Regions from separate parts of the Tomitella fengzijianii genome, predicted to be linked through region 2. Evidence: predicted binding sites of a transcription regulator. Region 2 holds the regulator's gene; the other holds the start of a gene.
The links. The regulator LexA, encoded in region 2, represses DNA repair genes until DNA is damaged. The targets are predictions, from matches to a motif close to CGAACANNTGTTCG.
Positions count from the first base shown of each region.

Region 1: a site for LexA is predicted at 4,525-4,538, ahead of FO059_RS18770 (HNH endonuclease signature motif containing protein). Genes of this name have one in related genera too.

Region 1 covers NZ_CP041765.1:2,555,137-2,562,999, forward strand. Annotated here, with positions in the region: gene FO059_RS11565 (L-aspartate oxidase) at 1-544, opposite strand, end outside; gene nadA (quinolinate synthase NadA) at 544-1,596, opposite strand; gene FO059_RS11575 (NUDIX hydrolase) at 1,740-2,420, shown strand; gene FO059_RS11580 (hypothetical protein) at 2,489-3,010, opposite strand; gene FO059_RS11585 (hypothetical protein) at 3,153-3,755, shown strand; gene FO059_RS11590 (DUF2567 domain-containing protein) at 3,801-4,418, opposite strand; gene FO059_RS18770 (HNH endonuclease signature motif containing protein) at 4,573-6,210, shown strand; gene FO059_RS11600 (hypothetical protein) at 6,313-6,912, opposite strand; gene FO059_RS18960 (DapH/DapD/GlmU-related protein) at 7,044-7,607, shown strand; gene bsaP (biotin synthase auxiliary protein BsaP) at 7,663-7,863, opposite strand, start outside.
Region 2 covers NZ_CP041765.1:2,248,970-2,256,832, forward strand. Annotated here, with positions in the region: gene hrpA (ATP-dependent RNA helicase HrpA) at 1-1,607, shown strand, start outside; gene nrdR (transcriptional regulator NrdR) at 1,623-2,114, opposite strand; gene FO059_RS18370 (LysM peptidoglycan-binding domain-containing protein) at 2,308-2,595, opposite strand; gene lexA (transcriptional repressor LexA) at 3,461-4,171, shown strand; gene FO059_RS10230 (acyl-CoA thioesterase) at 4,176-4,688, shown strand; gene hflX (GTPase HflX) at 4,685-6,052, opposite strand; gene dapF (diaminopimelate epimerase) at 6,184-7,110, opposite strand; gene FO059_RS10245 (malate synthase G) at 7,328-7,863, shown strand, end outside.

The sequences.
Region 1 (7,863 bases), 310 kb from region 2:
CGGTCACGCGTGCGATGCCGGAGTCCCCCACGCCGCAGGCGGCGTCGAGCGCCCGCTGCACCTCTGCCCCCGTGGCGTCGCCATGCGCGTGCAGGATCCGGCGCACCCGGTGGCCGCCCTCGCGCGTGACCGCGTAATCGCCGTCCGAGCAGCGGTCGAACTCGGCGCCGGACTCGACGAGCCTGGCGAGCGCCCGCGGGCCGTCGGCGACGATCGACTCGACCGCCGACCGATCGCACAGCCCGGCACCCGCATCGCACGTGTCGTCGGCGTGCGCGGCCGGAGAGTCGTTCCGCGTCCTCGCCACCGCCACGCCGCCCTGCGCGAACGCGGTGGACGTGTCGACAGCTGCCGCACCGCCGTCGACCGGCCCGTCCACGAGAGACGTGCCCTTCTGCAGCACCAGGACCGCGAGCCCGCGCCGGGCGGCCGCCCGGGCCGCGCTGAGCCCGGCCACCCCGCCACCCACGACGACGAGGTCGGCGTGCGCCTCCCACCGGACCGCGGCCACGGCCGGCCCCACGCCCCGGCCGGCGCCGGCCATCACTCCCCGCTGCCGGGGTCGCCGTGCCCGATCATGCGCTCCACCGACAGCCGGGCGGCGTGCGCCGTCTGCTCGTCCACGTGCACCTCGTCGGCCCCCACCGCGAGGCTGCGCAGCAATGCCGCCGGCGTGATCATCTTCATGTAGGGGCAGGCGGCGCGGTCGTTCACCGGTTGGAAGTCCACCTCCGGCGCGGCCTTGCGCAGCTGGTAGAGCATGCCCACCTCCGTCGCGACCAGCACCTTCTCCGCCTTCGTCTGCGACGCCTGGTCCAGCATGCCGCCCGTCGAGAGGATCTTGACGCGGTCCTCGGGCACCGTGCCCTCGCCGGCCAGGTAGAGCGCCGACGTGGCGCAGCCGCACTCGGGGTGCACGAAAAGCTCGGCGTCGGGGCTGGCCTCCACCTGCGCGGTGAGCTCCTCGCCGTTGATGCCGGCGTGCACGTGGCACTCGCCCGCCCAGATGTGGATGTTGTCGCGCCCGGTCACCCGCTTGACGTGGGCACCCAGGAACTGGTCCGGCAGGAAGAGCACCTCGCGGTCCGGGTCGATGGACTCGACCACGTCCACCGCGTTGGACGACGTGCAGCAGATGTCGGTCAGCGCCTTCACCTCGGCCGTGGTGTTGACGTAGGAGACGACGACGGCGTCCGGGTGCTCGGACTTCCACTCGCGCAGGTCGGCGGCGGTGATGGAATCGGCGAGCGAGCAGCCGGCGCGCTCGTCGGGGATCAGGACCGTCTTCTCCGGGCTGAGGATCTTGGCCGACTCGGCCATGAAGTGCACGCCGCAGAAGACGATGGTCTGCTCGGGGGCGGCGGCCGCGGCGCGGGCCAGGGCCAGGGAGTCGCCCACGTGGTCGGCGATGTCCTGGATGGCCGGCAGCTGGTAGTTGTGCGCCAGGATCGTGGCGTTGCGCAGCGTGGCCAGGCGGCGGACCTCAGCGGCCCACTCCGGCCCCGCCTCCACGCCCGTGTAGCCGCCTGGGCCGTCGACGATTCCTGCGGCCAACTCCGATTCGAGCCGTACAGGCTGGGTCAGCGTGGTCGTCATGGCTTCACTCCTCACCGAAAGATGCCGCGGGGCATCACACGTGCCGCCCGCCCGGTCGGTGAACCGCCGCGGGCCCGGTCTGGAACCGCCCGCGCACGATGGCGCATTTGAGGCGATCCGGTTTTCGACTTACAATCGAAAACATGCCATATGATAGCACCACGCACCACGAGGTACTGGTTGCGGTCTTCCAGAAACGCGGTGACGAGCTCTGCGTGCTCCTGTGGCAACGCGCGCTCGAACCCGAGGCCGGCACCTGGTCGCTCCCCGGCGGGGCGCTCGGCGCCGACGAGGACCTGCCGACCTCCGCGACGCGTCAACTCGCGGAGAAGGTCGACGTGCAGGAACTCGCCCATCTCGAGCAGCTCTCGGTGTTCAGCGATCCGCACCGCGTACCCGGGCCGCGCACCATCGCGTCGACGTTCCTCGGGTTGATCCCCTCCCCCTCCGACCCGCGGCTGCCGCCCGACACCCGCTGGCACCCGGTGTCGGACCTGCCGCAGACGAGCTTCGACCACGGCGTCGTCGTCCGGTACGCGCGCCGCCGGCTGGCCGCCAAGCTGTCCTACACCAACATCGCGTTCGCCCTGGCCGCCGACGAGTTCACGATGTCGGCGCTACGCGACCTGTACACGTGCGCAATCGGCCACGCGGTGGACACCACCAATCTGCAGCGCATCCTGCGACGCCGGGGCGTGATCACCACGACAGGGAAGACGGCGCCGCCGGGGCGCGCCGGGGGCCGGCCCGCGGCGCTGTTCCGATTCACCGAGTCGCGATTGCGCGTGACCGACGAGTTCGCGGTGCTGCGTCCGCCGGTGTGAGGCGCGCACCTGCCGGCGCGCACGAGGCCCGGCCGCGCTCGAACGCGACGGACGGCGGGCCCCCGCCGCTACATGTCAAGCGAACGTTGATAGCGGTACCAATGACCGCCGAGCCGCTCGTAATCGCCGGCAGGAAGGCCCGGCGGTCCGTCTGCCGAGTACACCCACCCCTGCTCGAGCGTGAACATCGTGTTGCGCGCGTCGACGAAGTACGCGTCCCCCGACCGGACATACACTCCGCCCACCTCGAACCGTCCGATCCTGAGACCGCCACGACCCGGCGGCTCTCCGGAATTGAGCACCCGCATCGCCGCAGCGTCGAACTCGGGGCGGGCGTCGGCGAATTCCGGGGGAACGACGACGAGCGCGACGGCCGTGCCGAGTACGGCAACGACCGGCCACGTGCACTGCCACCACGACCAGGACCGCCGATACCCGATCGTGTACACCGCCGAAATCGCCCAGCACAGCGCCGCCACGGCCAGCAGCGCCCAGCCCGCCGCCGCAGTGAGCATCCAGGCGGAATCCCGCGGCCACCACTGCCCCATCGCCAGGAACAGCAGAATCAACGCGACGGCCGTGCCTGCCATGATGGCCGCCCACCGAACGTGGTGCCCGCGATCCTGTGCGGCGCGCGGGCCGCGAGTTCTTCTCACAGACGCCATCCTCGCCGACCCGTACGACATTTCCTACGGCGATGACGAATCGTCCGCGTGCCGTACCGTCTCCACCGTGGCCTACGACGCGCTGGCGGAAAGCGTGGCGCTCATCGAATCGAGATCGCTCACGCCCGTATTCCGGCTGAGCCGGCGCCGCCGATTCGCCGCGATGGCCGTCGATGTGGACGGCGACGTCGCCGCCACCATGTTCCTGCGCCGCGGCGCAGGCCGGGTGCACGAAGAGATCCACATCCTGACTTTGCGCGGGTCCACCTGGCGTCTTCTCGGTGGCGGCGGGGCGGCTGTGAGTCTCGACGACGGCGATGCTCTTCTTGCGGAGCGGCCGTCCGCGCTACCTCAGGCGCAGCTGAGCGCTTCCGACACCCTGCGCGGCATCAGCCGGAAGGTGATGACGCCCGGGGCTTCCGGGGGCGTGCTGGACGACGACGGCCGTTCCGGGCGCCTGCCGTGGCAAGGACGATGGATCGGCTACACCACCGTGCAGGTGCGCCGGCGCGTGGAGCGGGTGCAGGTCGACGACCGCACCATCCCCGTCCCCTGGCACGGCCAGGTGCTCATCGTCCGGCGGGGACACCGATCCGCGCGCATCGTCGCGTACGACGCCGAAGCGAGAGCCCTAGGAAAGGCTCGACTGCCCTCCGTGCGCCGGTACTAGCCGCGCCCGGAGGGGTATCGGTGTACTCGTCGCAAACCCCGCTGGTCACGTCCCGATCGCGGACCCGCCGCGACCAGGTTCCGCAGCCGGAGTCGATGCGCTTGGCACGACGCCGGGCTCAAGGCTGGCACTCCCCGACGGCACCGCATGTGCGGCAGCCGAACCCAAGTCCGCATCCGGCGCGAGCAGTACAGCGACAAGATAGACCAGCCCCGCGGCCAACGGCTGCATGACCAGCGCGATCCACAACTCCACAGACGGCGCCTGCACCACCACCTGACCCACCATCGAGTCCAGCTCGGACGCGCCCGGCCAGTCGAACCTGCTCTGCGCCACCAGGTCCCCCATGCCCGCCGCGAGCCAGGCGCCGGCCACGCCGCCCACGATCACCGCCAACGCCGTCAACGGGCCGCGGATGCTGCGCCAGGCCCAGGCGGCCGCGCCGCTCACGACGCCGACGACCACCGAGATCCACACGAAGATCGCCAGCGCGTCGAACTCGTGGTTGGCCGACATGTCCACGGACAGCAACAACCCGCCGTGCGCCACCACCTGCGTCCGCCCCGGCGCCAGCAGGCCCCAGACGACACCGCCGAGCACCCCCGCGAGTGCGCAGCCGATGCCGACGAGCGTGGCGCCCCGCGCGGGGGAGAAAGTCCTCACCCGGCCAGCCTAGAGGGTCACGCGCACACGACGTCGACGGCTCGGCGGGGAGCCGACGCTCCGCGCCTTCTGCTTTCGCATCCGCAGTTACGAACATGTTTGCTATCGAATGTTTGTTCCGGTACTGTCGGATGCAAGGGGATCGGGGGATGCCATGGGGTCGGAGTCGCAGGGGAATCAGGCGCAGGACAACAAGGCGCAGGGGACCGCTTTCAAGCAGGCCGTTACGAGCGACACCAGCGTCGTCGACGGAATCGGGGCACCGGTGGGTCCCGACGCATCCCGGCACCGCGACCGTGTCGGCTCGTTCGCCGAGCTGGTGATGGCACCGCTGTCCGAGGGGCTGTGGCAGCACTCCGAGTACGAGCTGGGCGCGTGGACCGCAGAGGTCGCCGCCTGGGAACTGTCGCTGCATATCGGGCAACTGCGCATCTGCGCCGAGCAGGTCGCACGCCGCACCGACATACTCGGCCTGAGCGAGACCCGCGCGATCAACCGCACCGGGGACGAGCTCGCCTCGCGCAGCCGTATCGGCGTCGACAGCGCCCGCTCCACCGTCATGTTCGCCGTCGCCGTGTCCGCCCGCCCCGCCGTGCTCGCCGCCATCGCACGCGCCCGGGCCACCGAGGCGCAGGCCAAAGCGATCCTCCGGCTGATCGCCTCGCTCCCCGAGGACGACCCCGATTCGATCGCACTGGCCGACCAGATCGAGGCCGTACTCCTCGATACCGCCCGCTCCTGCCGCAGCGCGCAGTCCGGCGCGTTCGCGGACGCGGTCACCAAGTTCGATGCCGTCCTCAACCCAGACGGCACGCCGCCCGCCGACGACGCCGAACGCAACGAGTTCTCCGTCGCCCGGTTGCTCAACGGCCGCTACCGCGTCCGCGGCGACGTCGACGCCGAGACGGGCGAGCAGATCCACGCCGCCCTTTCTCCCCTGTCCGCGCCGCGGCCGGAGGACGACGGCACCCGCGACCGCCGGGGGCCGGCCCGACGACGCGCGGACGCGCTCGCAGAGATCATCCGCCGGTACCTGTGCGGCCTCGGCCCCGACGACCAGCCGGGCGGAGCCGCGGGCGACGCACGCGGAGACCGGAATGCCGACGGCGCGGGCGAGACCGCCACAGATGCAGGGACCTGCACCGCCGACGATCCCGCTGAGCGCGCCGCGAACTGCTCCGCCCGCGACGGGGGCAACACCCACGGCGAGGTCCTGCCGGGCGGAAACGCCCGCCCCCAAGTGCACGTGCACATTCGGGCACGCGACCTCGCCGACCTGCCCGCCGACCAGGACCAGCTTCTGTCGCTGCTGCGGCAGGGGCGGATCCACGACATGTTCGCGCTGCTGCAGTCCGGGTGGACCGGGCACCACGGCGCCATGTCCACCTCCGTGCTGCGGCGGATAGCCTGCGATGCGGCCGTCACGCCGATCCTCGTCGACGGGCACGGCACGCCCCTCGACCTGGGCCGCACCGCACGGCTGGCCTCCCGTGCGCAGCGCCGCGCGCTCGCGGCCCGCGACCACGGTTGCGCGTTCCCGGGCTGCACCCGGCCCATCGCCTGGACCGACGCGCACCACATCATCCACTGGGCCGACGGCGGACCCACCGACCTCGACAATCTCGTCCTGCTGTGCACGGCGCACCACCGTGCCGTGCACAACGACGGCTGGGACATCGCCATGTCGGAGCACCGCAGACCCGTGTTCCGGCCGCCTGCCGGCATCGACCCCTTCCGGCGCTGGATCGACCACGAGGGGCTCGCCACGGCGGAACCCGACGGGCCGCCGTGACATTCGCGGCCGTCCCTCGACGCCCCTGCCCCCGATAGCTCCCAAATGACGCCGAACCCCCGCGTCGCACAGCGACACGGGGGCAGAGGTGCGCGCGCAGTGTCAGCGGCGCCCGACGTCCGTCGTCTTCTCCGCAACGGCGGTCAGCAACGCGATCACGAGGATCCCCAGGAACGCATTGAGCACCGCGGTGATCAGCCGCGCCACCCAGTCGGTGCCGCTGAGGAACGGCAACACCACCCCCGCGAACACGACGAGCCCCATGATCCAGCGGAAGAACGTCAACGGGGACGGGACCAGGTTCAGGAACATCCACAGAACGGCACCGGCCACCAGGCCGCCCACTCCCCCGAGCAGCGCAGAATCCCACGGGTCCTGTTCCCCGTCCACCCAGGCCGAACCCAGGGCATTCGAGGTGTAGACGGCATTGATGATCGCGGTGATGACGAACCCGGCCACCGCCGCGACCAGTGCCGTGGCCACCGCGCCCGCCGCGAACTGCGCGTGATCGATGACGGCGCCGTTCGGCGACTTCTCCGGCCCCCCGGCCTGCGCAGGCTGCCGGCCGGCCCCCGGATCTCCGGTGGGCCGCCCCGCGTAGGCCTGCGTCTCATACGCCTGTGTCTCGTATCCGCGATCGCGGTATTCGGGCCCCTGCTGATGCCCCTGCCCCCGGTATTCGCGGCCGTAGTTGTCGGTCATGAGTTCCCCGTTCCCGTCGACGCCATGCCCTGAGGATAAAGAACCGCGCGCCGATAAAGAACCCGGCGCGCAGAACCCGTCGACGCATGTCAGCATCACGTGGGACGCCCACGGCGTGCAATGATCGTCCGATGCGCAATCAGCGGCTGATCCGACGACGCACTCCGGAATCCCGGGCGCTCGCCGAGCGCACGCAGGTCGTCATGGAGCTGACCTCCCGCTTGAACACGCTGCTCCACAGCGACGTCGAGGCCCGCACTGCGCTGCTCGGTCAGATCCTCGGTCGGCCGGTGCCCGAAACCCTCACCCTCTACCCGCCGTTCTATTGCGATCACGGCTTGAGCCTGGAGTTCGGCGAGCACGTGTTCGTGAATCAGAACTGCTCGTTCTACGACATCGGCGGAATCTCCATCGGAGACTGGACGATGGTCGGCCCCGGGGTCACGCTGACCACGGCCGGACACCCCGTCGAGCGCGCACGACGATTCGACGGCATCACCGCCGCGCCGATCACCATCGGCGCGGACGTCTGGATCGGCGCGAACGCCACGGTGGCACCGGGCGTCCGCATCGGCGCCGGCTCCGTCGTCGCCGCGGGGGCCGTGGTGGCGAAGGACGTCCCCGCCGATCACCTCGTCAGCAGCGCCGGCCACATCATGCGGCGCGATCTCGCACCCGCCACCGGGCCGGAGTAGCCGCACTGCCGCCGGGGCCGCCGCGCCGCGAGCACGCCGACCTCCGGCACCCTGGTCAGCGCAGGTCCAGGGCCGATGAATCCACCCGCCCATGCCGCGAGCACTGCGCCCACCAGCCGTCGGGCCGCACCTGCACGACCATGCGGCGCGCGCACACTCCGCAGTATCGCGGCGGCTGAAAACTGTCGGCGAGACGGCCGGACGACCCCGCACCTTCCGCATCCGCCCCGATCTCCGCGCCCGTGTGCACGTCGAA
Region 2 (7,863 bases):
TGGACCTGGAGGACCGGGCACGGCGGCGCGACATCGTCGTCCGCGACGACGACCTCTTCGACTTCTACGACCGCAGGCTGCCCGCCGACATCGTCTCCGGACGCCATTTCGACTCCTGGTGGAAGAAGGCGCGGCGGACCGATCCGACGCTCCTGGACTTCACCGCGGACACCGTCACCAACGAGGACGCCGGAGCCGTCGCGGGCGCCGACTATCCCGACGCGTGGCAGCAGGGGCAGATCCGCCTGGACCTGGACTACAGGTTCGAGCCCGGCCACCCGGAAGACGGTGTGACGGTGCGGATACCCGTGGAACTCCTCCCCCAGGTCCGATCGGCGGGCTTCGACTGGCTTGTGCCGGGGATGCGCGAGGAACTGGCGACCACGCTGATCCGATCACTGCCCAAACAATTGCGGCGGTCCGTGGTACCCGCCCCGGACTTCGCCGCGGCGGCCCTCGCGCGTGTCAGGCCCCGGTCCGAACCTTTGGTCAATGCGCTGGCGCGGGAGCTCTCGCAGCTCGGATCCTGCCGTATCGCGCCCGGCGACTTCCGGACCGACTCCCTGCCGGACCACCTGCGCGTCAGCTTCGCCGCGGTCGACCGTCGGGGCCGCGAACTCGGACGTTCCACCAGCCTCGCCGAGCTGCGCGGCAGCCTGGCGGGCCACATCCGCGACACCACCGTGCGGGACGGCCAGGAACACGCCCGGCCGGCGGCGACGGTGTGGACGTCCGAGACTCTCGGCGAAGTGCCCGAGCAGGTGGTCAGCGAGGTCGCGGGCCAGAAGGTAGTCGGCTTCCCGACGTTGAGTGTCGACACCCCGGCGACGCCGGGCGCGCCCGCCGCGGTTGCGGTGACCGTGGTGTCGACTCGCCCGGAACAGGCGGCGGCGATGCGCACCGGTACGCGCCGGCTCCTGCTCAACTCCGTTCCGGGGCTGGGCAAGCGCCTGCTTTCTGTCTTGTCGACGGCGGACCGGCTGGTCGCCGGGCAGTACCCGTTCGGCGGGCCCGACGGGCTGGTCGACGATGTGCACGAGTGCGCTGTGGACGAGGCGATGATGCGCGCGGGCGGGCCGGTCCGTGATCCGGATGCGTTCGAACGGCTGAAGGCCGCCGTAGGACCGAGTGCGCGTGCGGCCGCGCCGGGGATCGCCGCGTCAGCCGTGGAGATCGTCCGCTGCTGGGGAAATCTGCAGTTGACGATCGACGAAGCGGCGGCTTCCCCGGCGGTGGCCGAGGCGACGGTGGAGGACGTGCGCCAACAGCGTGCCGATCTGGTCCGGCCTGGCTTTCTTCTGGAGGCGGGTAGTGCGCGGGCGGCGCAGATCCCGCGGTACCTGCGGGCCGCGGCGATGCGCCTGGAATCCGCGCCGTCCGCCGGTGGACGTGAGAACCAGGGCATGGACGTCCTCGACCGGGTCTACGGCGCGCTGGAACGCTACCTCGAGAGCTGCCCGCCCGGGGTCGCCGAGTCGTCGGCGGTCCAGGACGTGTTCTGGATGATCGAGGAGCTGCGCGTGGGTCTTTTCGCGCAGAAAATGGGGACTGCGCGGCAGGTGAGCGAGAAGCGCATCATGCGCGTCATCGGCACGCTGCCGCGGTGACGACCGCCGCCGGGGTCACCGCGCGGGCGCCGGCGCCTCGGTTGCGGAATCGCCGACGCCTTCACGGTGCTGCCGCAACTCTTCGATGGCGGTTTCGAAGTCTTCCGCCGAGCTGAACGACCGGTAGACGGACGCGAACCTGAGGAATGCGACTTCGTCGAGGTCGCGGAGCGGGCCGAGGATCGCCAGTCCCACTTCTTGGCTCGGGACCTCCGGCGAGCCGGTCGCACGGATCGTCTCTTCAACCGTCTGCGCGAGAAGGTGCAACGCGTCGTCGTCGACATGCCTGCCCCGGCAGGCGCTTCGGACGCCGCGCACGACCTTGGCCCGGCTGAACGGCTCCTTCACACCGCTGCGCTTCACGACGTATAGAACGGCGGTCTCCACAGTCGTGAACCGTCGTCCGCAATCCTGGCACTGCCGTCGGCGTCGAATGGCCTGGCCCTCGTCGGCTTCGCGCGAATCGACCACACGGGACTCGGGGTTCCGGCAGAACGGACAGTGCATGGGGGCTCCTTCGTCGCTGCACTCCATGCGCGACGCAGTCACACTGCCCCGGGGACGCCCTTCCTGGTGCACGCGCATATCAGCTAGCGGTCACTTTCTCCACGCCGATAATACGGGAAGGCCCGGAGCAGACCGACGCCGCCGATAGTCCGGGTGCAACGACACCGCCACGCACTGCACCCTGCATGCGGTTTCACTGCGCATGCGCCCACGGCACAACGAGGCTCTGGCCCGCACGGACCGCCGCACCGTCGAGTCCGTTGAGCGCGATGATGCGCTCCACCATCCGACCGACGGGGACCTCCGGCGCCGCATCCCGTGCTATCGAACTGAGCGTGTCACCGCCGGCGACCTCTACCGTGGTCACGTCGTCGGGCATCGTGGTCGCATCGATCGACCGCACCTGCGCCGCCACGAAGATGACCACAGCGAGCAGCAGTGCGATCGCAACCGCCGCCGCCAGCCCGCGCCTCTCCGTCACCCCGGCTGCCGGGGCATGCCGCGCCGTCGACATCCGAACGGCGCGCCGCGGCAACGCTGCCGGAGTACCGGCGGGACGCCGCCACGCATCCGTCCTGTCGATGCCCCGCCGGCGGCCGGTCCGCGGACGCTCAGGTGGTGCAGTCCGTACCGGCACCGGGTACCCGCCCAACACGCGCCCCGACGTACCCCGACGCTCCGCCACAGCATTCATGCCAGCCTCCCGTTTCCGCCGTAGGTGCATCCGCACCGGCTTCTGCGTACCGATCCGGTCGTCCATCGCCGCGAGTCCTGGGAGATCCTGCGTGCGACGCCGGAGATGTTTAGCACTGTCGTTCGTTCGCATGTGCATTCTATCGCCTTTGCATTCGATAGATCAACTGTTCGATCGGATTCGATGCCCACGCACCGCACACCGCGCACCGCGCACCCCGCCGCACGCCCGATCGCGCACCCCGCCGGACGCGGTCGCGACAGACGATTCGAGACTCCGTTCGATGTACACACGTTCGGGTTGTATCAGCCAGAGCCGACAGATCCTGACCTGCACGCCCGCCACCTGCAGCGACGCATACGAATCCGACGACGGACGACGGTCCCGCCGTAACGGGACACGCGTCGAACAGATGTTTGTCGATTCGAGCGATCGGCGCTACATTCGAATCAGGCCGGAGCTTCTCCGTGGGGCGAAATACTCCGTGGGGTCGAGCGGGGATCGACCGGAGGGATCCTCGCAATGGATCCGCAGCTGGGACCGCACGCCGCACCGAACACGTACGGACGCCGTGCGGAACCGGGGCGGATCCCGAACGGGAGCACACCGGCGGATTGGGATTGCCGCGAAACAGCAGGGAGGACCTGGATCAATGCCTAAGAGAGACTTCAATGTGGCGATGGACGGCGGGCGGCCGTCCATCGAATCACTCACCGACCGTCAGCGCCGGGTGCTCGAGGTGATCCAGACATCGGTCCGCGAGCGCGGCTACCCACCGAGCATCCGCGAGATCGGCGACGCGGTGGGGCTGGCCTCCACATCATCGGTGGCGCACCAGCTGCAATCACTCGAGAAGAAGGGCTTCCTGCGCCGGGACCCCAATCGTCCGCGCGCGGTGGACGTCCGAGGGATCACACCGCTCCGGTCGGCGGAGGATTCAGCGGACTCCGGCGGCGCGGCCGACGGCGCCGAGGCACCCTCGCGGCCCGAGCCCACCTTCGTTCCGCTGGTGGGCCGGATCGCCGCCGGCGGACCGATCCTCGCCGAGCAGAATCAGGAGGACGTCTTCCCGCTGCCCAAGGAGCTGGTGGGCAACGGAACATTGTTCATGCTCAAGGTCGTCGGCGAGTCGATGGTGGATGCGGCGATCTGCGACGGCGACTGGGTGGTGGTGCGTCAGCAGAGCGTCGCCGACAACGGCGACATCGTCGCGGCGATGCTCGACGGCGAGGCCACAGTGAAGACCTTCAAGCGGGACCGGAAGAACGTCTGGCTGATGCCGCACAATCCTCATTTCACCCCGATCCACGGCAACGACGCGACCATTCTCGGCAAGGTCGTCACCGTGATGCGGAAGGTGTGACCCGTTGACGAGATCGAGTGCATCGTCCGGCGGCGAGCCAGGCGACTCGGCAGTGGACGTGATCGAACAGGCCGCGCGCGAGGGCCGGCCCACGGTGACGATCCGCCGCCAGCTGCAGTGGCCGGACACCGACGCGTCGGGACACCAGCACTTTTCGATAGTGCGCCAGTGGGCGGAGGAGGCCGAGGGAGAGTTCCTCGAGTCGATCGGCCGTCCGGAACTGCTCAAACGCCTTCCGCGCGTACGGTATGAGGCCGACTTCCGGCAGCGCATGTGGCTGCGTGAAACCCTCGAGGTGCGCTTCGCCGTGGTCGCGGTGGGCACCACTTCGGTGACCTATCGATTCGCGATGACCGGGGCACGGGGAACGGCCGCCGACGGAACCATGATCGCCGTCCACACCGACGGAAGCGAGGGCGGCCCCGTGCCGTGGCCCGACGACCTGCGCGCGGCATTCTCCGGGCCCCACCGCGCGGACCGCGGCAGGACGGGGGTACCGGGAACCTCCGAAGGCTAGCCGCCGACGGAGTACTGTGCGAGAGCCGCCGCCAGTGCGCGCGGGACCTCCGCGCGCACTTCCGTCCCCTCGGCGCAATGCCGTTCCAAGCTCACCGTGCCCTCGGCGTGGATCCGTGCGACGAGGTCTCCGCGTGAATATGGGACCAGCACCCCGACCTCCACCCCCGGCCCCGGGAGCAGTTCCGTCAGGTTCGAACGCAGCGCCTCGACGCCCTCGCCGGTACGCGCGGAGACGAAGTGCGCGCGGTCGAGCACGCCGCGCAGCCGCGTGAGCTCCACCGGGTCCGCGGCGTCGATCTTGTTCACCACCAGCAGCTCCGGCGGCGCGTCCGCCCCCGCATCACGCAGGACGTCCGCAATCACCTCGTTGACCGCCTGGATCTGCTCGAGCGGGAATTCGTCGGACCCGTCGACGACGTGCATGAGCAGGTCGGCCTGATCGACCTCCTCGAGGGTGGAACGGAAAGCCTCCACCAACTGGGTCGGCAAGTGCCGCACGAAGCCGACCGTGTCGGTGAGTACGGCCTCGCGTCCATCGTCGAGCACGATGCGCCGCGTCGTCGGGTCGAGCGTTGCGAACAACGCGTTCTGCACAAGCACCCCGGCACCGGTCAGTGCATTGAGGATGCTCGACTTGCCCGCGTTGGTGTAGCCGACAATCGCCACGGAGGGCACGCCGGTGGTGTTGCGCCGGTGACGCTTGACGTCGCGGGCGTTCTTCATGTGCGCGATCTCGCGGCGCAGTTTCGCCATCCGCGATCGGATGCGGCGGCGGTCGGTTTCGATCTTCGTCTCGCCCGGACCGCGCAACCCCACGCCGCCGTTGCTACCGGCCCGGCCGCCCGCCTGGCGCGACATGGACTCGCCCCAGCCGCGCAACCGCGGCAGCATGTACTCCATCTGCGCGAGCGACACCTGCGCCTTGCCCTCGCGTGAGGTCGCATGCTGGGCGAAGATGTCGAGGATCAGTGCGGTGCGGTCCACCACCTTCACCTGGACGACCTTCTCGAGGCTCGTCAGCTGCGCGGGGCTGAGCTCGCCGTCGCAGATCACCGTGTCCGCGCCCGTGGCCTTCACGACGTCGCGCAGCTCGGCCGCCTTTCCGGAACCGATATAGGTGGACGCGTCGGGCCGGTCTCGTCGCTGGATCAGCGCCTCGAGCACCGTCGACCCGGCTGTCTCCGCCAGTGCGGCAAGCTCGGACATGCTCGTCTCCGCCTGCGCCGCGGTGCCCTCGGTCCACACCCCCACGAGCACCACACGCTCCAGGCGCAGCTGGCGCTGCTCCACCTCGGTGACGTCCGCCAGCTCGGTCGAGAGTCCCTCGACGCGGCGCAGCGAGCTGCGCTCCTCCAGCTGCATCTGGCCGAGAGAGGGCTCCCGCGCGCCGCTGCGTTCGCCTGCACCGTGTCCGGCGGCGTCGGGACTGTCGCGGTGCTCGGGCACCTGCTTCCCTTGTTCGTCCACACCGGGATCCTGTCGCTCCGAATCCGTCATCGCGCCGCTCCGAGACCGGCGGGGTGCGCGGCATCGACCGCGCGTTTCCACCAGCGATCGTCGACAGCCCCCGATGCCACCAGCATCGAGGGGCCTTCGAGTGTTGCGCGACCATCCGTCCCGATCGTGACCGTCACTTCACCGCCGGGCACCGTCACCTCGACTCTCCCGGCGGGCCGGCCGTCGGCGCACAGTGCCGCGTACGCGGCCGCCACGGTGCCGGTTCCGCACGACCGCGTCTCCCCTACGCCCCGTTCGTGCACGCGCATGGCGACGCCGCCGGCACGCAGCGGGGTCACCACCTCCACGTTGACCCCGCCGGGGAACAGCGAAGCATCGAACTCGGGGGCCGCCGCGATGTCGAGAGCCGCGAGGCCCGCGGCGTCGAGCCCGTCCACGACTGCAACCAGGTGCGGATTGCCCACGTCCACTGCAACTGCCGGGAACCTCGGGCGGTCGGCGCCGCCCAACTGCACTGCGGACTCGCCGAAGCCCGACACCGGCCCCATCTCGACGGACACGCGCGCCTCGGATGAGAAGTCATACGCGCCGGTCATCGTCACAGCCCTTGCTCCGGCGCGGGTCCCGACGACGAACGACTCCCGGTCTTCACGCCCCGACGCGCGCAGGTAATGCGCGAACACGCGGACGCCGTTGCCGCACATCTCCGCGACCGACCCGTCCGCGTTGCGGTAGTCCATGAACCAGTCCTGCTCCCCGACGCCGTCCGGGAGCCCCGCGGGGAGAACACCCCCGGCGACCAGCGCCCCGGCGCGGGCGACCCGCAGGATCCCGTCGGCACCCAACCCGCGGCGCCTGTCGCATAGCGCCGATACCGACGCGGGCGCGAGGTCGATACCCACGCCGTCATCCGGCAGCACCAGAAAATCGTTCTCGGTGCCATGCCCCTTGACGAAGTCCATGCTTCACAGCCTAGTTCGCCGCGAAGCAGGCGTACCTGCGCGGGATCGCCCGGGGATGGGAATCGCATGCGATCCGCGCTAGAATTTCACCAGGCAATCGGTGAGTTTCGCGATATGGAATCCGACACCGTCGGGCTCCATCCGCGGAGACGCCGCTCCGGAGCCCTCCGGGACGCGCACGCCGACCGCCCCGCCACCCCGAAAGCGAGGAAGCACCGTGACCGATCGCGAAACCATCGACGGAATCCAGGTCGACCGAGTCCTCTACGACTTCATCAACGACGAGGCCCTGCCCGCCGCCGGCGTCGGCAAGGACTCGTTCTGGCAGGGCACGGCGCAGATCTTCGCGGACCTCGCGCCGAAGAACCGCGCCCTGCTGGACACCCGCGCGCAGCTGCAAAAGCAGATTGACGAGTACCACGACGGCACGCCCGGCCCGGTGGATCCCGCCGCCTACAAGAAGTTCCTCACCGACATCGGCTACCTCGTCGACGAGCCGGCCCCGTTCTCGATCACCACCGCGGACGTCGATACCGAGGTCACCGAGACGCCCGGCCCCCAGCTCGTGGTGCCGGTGCTCAACGCCCGCTTCGCGCTCAACGCGGCGAACGCGCGCTGGGGTTCGCTGTATGACGCCCTGTACGGCACAAACGCCATCCCCGAGGACGGCGGGGCCGAGAAGGGCTCCGGATACAACAAGGTGCGCGGAGACAAGGTGATCGCGTGGGCTCGCGGCTTCCTCGACGACGTGCT